2 regions of the Luteococcus sp. genome follow, and region 1 is predicted to be linked to the other one. Evidence: riboswitches for the same ligand, from Rfam matches in the RefSeq annotation. Region 1 holds a riboswitch; the other holds the start of a gene.
What was found. A riboswitch is a leader RNA that binds a small molecule or an ion and turns the genes downstream of it on or off. The one in region 1 is predicted to bind FMN.
Positions count from the first base shown of each region.

Region 2: another riboswitch for FMN. It lies ahead of ACHFFZ_RS15160 (ABC transporter permease); the one in region 1 lies ahead of ribD (bifunctional diaminohydroxyphosphoribosylaminopyrimidine deaminase/5-amino-6-(5-phosphoribosylamino)uracil reductase RibD).

Region 1 is NZ_JBHWOO010000271.1:39,469-41,917, forward strand. Features, by position in the region: gene ACHFFZ_RS15450 (DUF3152 domain-containing protein) at 1-573, shown strand, start outside; FMN riboswitch at 663-793, shown strand; gene ribD (bifunctional diaminohydroxyphosphoribosylaminopyrimidine deaminase/5-amino-6-(5-phosphoribosylamino)uracil reductase RibD) at 921-1,949, shown strand; gene ACHFFZ_RS15460 (riboflavin synthase) at 1,950-2,449, shown strand, end outside.
Region 2 is NZ_JBHWOO010000268.1:2,865-5,313, forward strand. Features, by position in the region: gene ACHFFZ_RS15155 (ABC transporter substrate-binding protein) at 1-249, opposite strand, end outside; gene ACHFFZ_RS15160 (ABC transporter permease) at 246-1,034, opposite strand; FMN riboswitch at 1,124-1,246, opposite strand; gene hemQ (hydrogen peroxide-dependent heme synthase) at 1,287-1,994, opposite strand; gene hemE (uroporphyrinogen decarboxylase) at 1,991-2,449, opposite strand, start outside.

The DNA.
Region 1 (2,449 bases):
GCCGACGACGCCCCGGCCGGCACCGACGGCATCCGTCGCAGCGGCATCACCGGCAAGGGGACGTGGCGCAACTCGACGCTCACCGTCGAACCGCCCCGCAAGACCGTCGCAGTTCATGACTACGTGGTGCGGGCCGAGGATGGCAGCGGCATCGACGTCGACCAGGCCGCCCGCCAGGTGAGTTCCATCCTGAACGATCCCCGTGGCTGGCTGGGACACCAGGGGAACTCCTTCCGCCTGGTCACCGATCCGGCTCGTGCGAAGTTCACGATCTACCTGGCCACCCCGGGCACCGCGCAGAAGATGTGCCCCCTTGACATCCGGATGACCTGGAGCTGCCGGGCCGGCACCAAGGTGATCCTGAACACCGACCGCTGGCTCTACATGACGCCCACCTTCGACGACGTGGACGAGTACCGCGCCTACCAGGTGAACCATGAGGTGGGGCACTTCATCGGCAAGGGGCACCTGGGATGCCCCAAGGCCGGGGCCAATGCGCCGGTGATGATGCAGCAGAGCAAGGGGCTGGACGGGTGCCGGCCCAATGCCTGGCCCTCGCTCGACCCCAAGTGAGTTTCGCCTGTGCTGGGTTGCCACGCAGGATGCCCGGTCGCCGCACGGACCCCGGCTCGTCCTGCCCGGGTGCCGTGGCACAATGGCCCCAACGTGTTCCGGGGTCGGTGCAAGTCCGAACCGGCGGTGACAGTCCGCGACCCGATCGCAGCCAGCGATCGGCTGACCTGGTGCAATTCCAGGACCGACGGTGAAAGTCCGGATGGGAGGAAACACGTGGAGCAGCCAGGCGTCGTCGTCGGGCTGCCCAGGACGTGCGCGGCCAGTGGCCGGGCACGCCGGCGGCGCATCCGCTGATGCCCGCCCGCCCCGGTGCAGCGACAGTGTCGACCGACCGGGAGCAGATGATGCAGACCACAGCCGAGGCCACCGCCATGCAGCGTGCCCTCGAGCTCGCCCAGCACGGCCTCGAGGCCGATCCGAACCCCCGCGTCGGCTGCGTCATCCTCGATGCGCACGGCGACGTGGTCGGCGAGGGCTGGCACAAGGGAGCCGGCACCGCCCACGCCGAGGTGGTGGCGCTGGCAGCCGCAGGCGAGGCCGCCCGTGGGGGGACGGCAGTGGTCACGCTGGAACCGTGCAACCACACTGGCCGCACCGGCCCCTGCGTCCAAGCACTGCTCGCGGCCGATATCGCGGAGGTCGTCTACGCCCAGGCCGACCCGACGCCCGAGGCGAGTGGCGGGGCCGCCACCCTGGCTGCGGCAGGGGTGACGGTCCGCGGCGGGCTGCTCGCCGACGAGGCCCGGGCGGTCAATGCCACATGGACCTTCTCCCGTGGCGCCGGCCGTCCTTTCGTCACCTGGAAGTTCGCCGCCACCCTTGACGGTCGCAGCGCCGCCGCCGACGGCACCAGTCAGTGGATCACCGGCGAGCCGATGCGCCGGGCGATGAATGCCCGCCGGGCCCGGTGCGGGGCGATCGTCGTCGGCACCGGCACCGTGCTGGCCGACGACCCGCGCCTGACCGTCCGGGACGCCGCCGACCAGCCAGCCGGGCGCCAGCCGCTGCGTGTCGTGGTCGGTGACCGCCCGGTGCCCGCCTCCGCACGGGTTCGCGGCAACGACGGCCGCTTCCTCCAACTGCCCGGCAGCGACCCCCGCGCGACGCTGGAAAGCCTTGCCGCGCAGGGGATCCACCACCTCTGGCTGGAAGGCGGACCCACCCTGGCCGCCGCCTGGTGGCGTGCCGGCCTCGTCGACGAGGTGGTCTGCTGCCTGGCCCCGGCCCTGCTGGGCGCGGGACCGGCCGCCGTCGCCGACCTCGGCATCAGCACCATCGCCGACATCGACCGGCTGCGTCTGGTCGAGGCCGAGCACCACGGCGACGACCTCGCCCTCATCCTCAACCCGCTCAACACCACCAAGGAGAAGTGAATGTTCACCGGAATCGTCGAGGAGCTCGGCAGGGTCGAGTCCATCGAGCACGGCGCCGAATCGGCCGTGTTGCGCATCCGCGGCCCGCTGGTGGTCAGCGACGCCACCCCCGGCGCCTCGATCAGCTGCAATGGCGTCTGCCTGACCGTCGTCGAGCACGACGAGGCCACCTTCAGTGTCGACGTGATGGCCGAGAGCCTGCGCCGCTCCAGCCTGGGTGAACTCGTGGAGGGATCCCCGGTGAACCTGGAGCGCGCCATGGCCGCCAATGGCCGCTTCGGTGGCCACGTCGTGCAGGGACATGTCGACGGCACCGCCCGGCTGCTCCAGCGGACCCCCGGCGAGCGCTGGGAGGTGGTGCGCTTCGAGCTGTCCGCCGCCCTGGCGCGCTATGTGGTGGAGAAGGGGTCCATCACCGTCGACGGGGTCTCGCTGACCGTGAGCGCAGTCGGCGAGGGCTTCTTCGAGGTCTCGCTGATTCCCACCACGCTGGAGCTGAC
Region 2 (2,449 bases), on a different contig from region 1:
CGCGTCGACGCCCGCCTGGCTGTACAGCCCCTTGGTGGCTGCCCAGTAGAAGGGGGCGAACTGGATGTTGGGGATGTAGGTCAAGCCGATCACGGCCTTCCCGAGCCGCGCTGCCCCCGTGGACGGCGACCCGGACGATGAGGCCGTGGCCGAAGAGGTGGCCTTCTGCACGGCGGTGCCGTTGCAGGCAGTCGTGGCGAGGCAGGCACCGCCCAGGGTGAGCAGGGTTCGGCGGGACAGGCTGGTCATCGGGAGGCCTTTCGCAGGGGGCGGGAGTCCTCGAGGCGCAGGCTGCGCTCGAAGTGGCGGATCAGGGAATAGATCGTCGAGGCGACGGTGCACAGGGCGAACAGGGTGGAGAACATGCCGACGGTGTCCACCTGGTCGCGCTGGACGGTCAGCAGCTGGCCCATGCCGTTGCCGCCCATCACCATCTCCCCGACCACGGCGCCGGTGATGGACAGGGTGAAGCCATTGCGCAGGCCGGCCAGCGCGCTGGGCAGGGCCAGCGGCCCCTCGATGAAGGCCAGCAGGGAGGCTCGGCCTGCGCCGTCCATCCGGGCGGCGTCGACAACCTCCGGGTCGACGTGCCGCAGGCCGAGCAGGGCACTGACCAGGATCGGGAAGAAGACCATCAGGGCGCACAGCAGGACCACCGCGGGCAGGCCATAGCCGATCCAGAGCACCAGCAGCGGTGCCAGGGCAATTGCCGGGATCGCCTGGGTGGCACCCAGGAAGGGATTGACGGCGGCCGAGAACCATCGGGACTCGTGGATGGCGACGGCCAACGGAATCCCCGCCAGCAGCCCCACGGCACAGCCCCCCAATGCCTCTATCAGGGTCAGGCCCAGGGCGCGCCACAACAAGGGGCCGGAGAGGTCGTTGCCCAGCCGCACCAGCACGTCTCCCGGTGCCGGCAGCACGAAGGCGGGCCACCCGGCCCGGCTCACCAGGAGCTGCCACAGACCTACCAGGACCAGGCCCAAGACCACAGGCGCGGTGATCGTGCGCAGGGTGGTGCGGTGTGTGCCCACGTGCGCCTCCCTCGTCGATCCCGCCTGTGCAGTGGCATGACGGGAGGACGCCGAGGGGTCTCGACGGGGCATGCGGCCGCAGCCGCGAGGCGTGTCTCCTCCCATCCAGACTTTCACCGTCGGTTCCGGAATTGCACCGGACAGGCCATCACGGGGATGGTTCGCGGACTGTCACCGCCGGCTCGGACTTGCACCGATCCCGGAACACGCCGTGCGGGGCCATTATAGGACCGGCCCCGCAGGGTGCCTGCCTCAGCAGCAGGCGCAGCCACCTTCGTGGGGAGTACCCCAGCTGGCCAGGATGGTCTCGAGCTCGCGACGGCGGCCGGTGAAGAAGGGCTGTTCCTCGCGCATGTGCTTGCGGGCGTCGGCCGCGCGCAGCTCGCGCATCAGGTCGACGATGCGGTGCAGCTCGGGCGCCTCGAAGGCGAGGATCCACTCGTAGTCGCCCAGGGCGAAGCTGGCGATCGTGTTGGCCCGCACGTCCTTGTACTCGCTGGCCATCATGCCGTGCTCGCGCAGCATGCCGCGACGCTGGTATTCGGGCATCAGGTACCACTCCGAGTCGCGCACGAAGGGGTAGACGCACAGGTAGTCCTCGGCCTTCTCGCCCTGGAGGAAGTTGGGGACATGCGACTTGTTGAACTCGGCCTCACGGTGGATGGCCATCTGGGACCAGACCGGCGCCAGGGTCTGGCCCAGCTCGGTGGCGCGGAAGGCGAGGTAGGCGTCCTGCAGGGTGTCGGAGCTGGGCGCCCACCACCAGACCATCAGGTCGGCCTCGGCGCGGAAACCGGCGATGTCGTAGAAGCCACGGATGGTGAACTCCTTGCCCTCACAGGCCTTCTCCACCGCCGCGATCGCCTCGGCAGCGGCCTCCGGGCGCACCGGGGTGGTGCGCTGGAAGACCGCGATGTTCATGTAGTAGGTGCCGTGGTTGATCGCGTCGAACTTGCTCATGCCTGTGCCTCCTGGCGGATGGTGGGTGCTTCCTCGTGGACCAGCTCGACGATCCGGGTCAGCACGCCCGGGTCGGTGGTGGGCGGGACTCCATGCCCCAGGTTGAAGATGTGGCCGGGGGCCTTGGCCCCGGCACGGATGACCTCGCGGACGCGCTCGGCCAGCACCTCCCAGGGGGCCAGCAGCAGGGCCGGGTCGAGGTTGCCCTGGACAGCCTTGTCCGGGCCGATGCGTCGGCTGGCGACATCCAGGGGCGTGCGCCAGTCGACGCCGACGACATCACTGCCCGCCTCGGCCATCGCGGGCAGCAGCTCGGCCGTGCCGACACCGAAGTGGATGGTGGGCACGCCACCGGTCAGCGAACCGAGGACCTGGCTGCTGTGCGGCAGGACACGTTCGCGGTAGTCGCGCTCGGCCAGGGCGCCGGCCCAGGAGTCGAAGAGCTGCACCGCGCT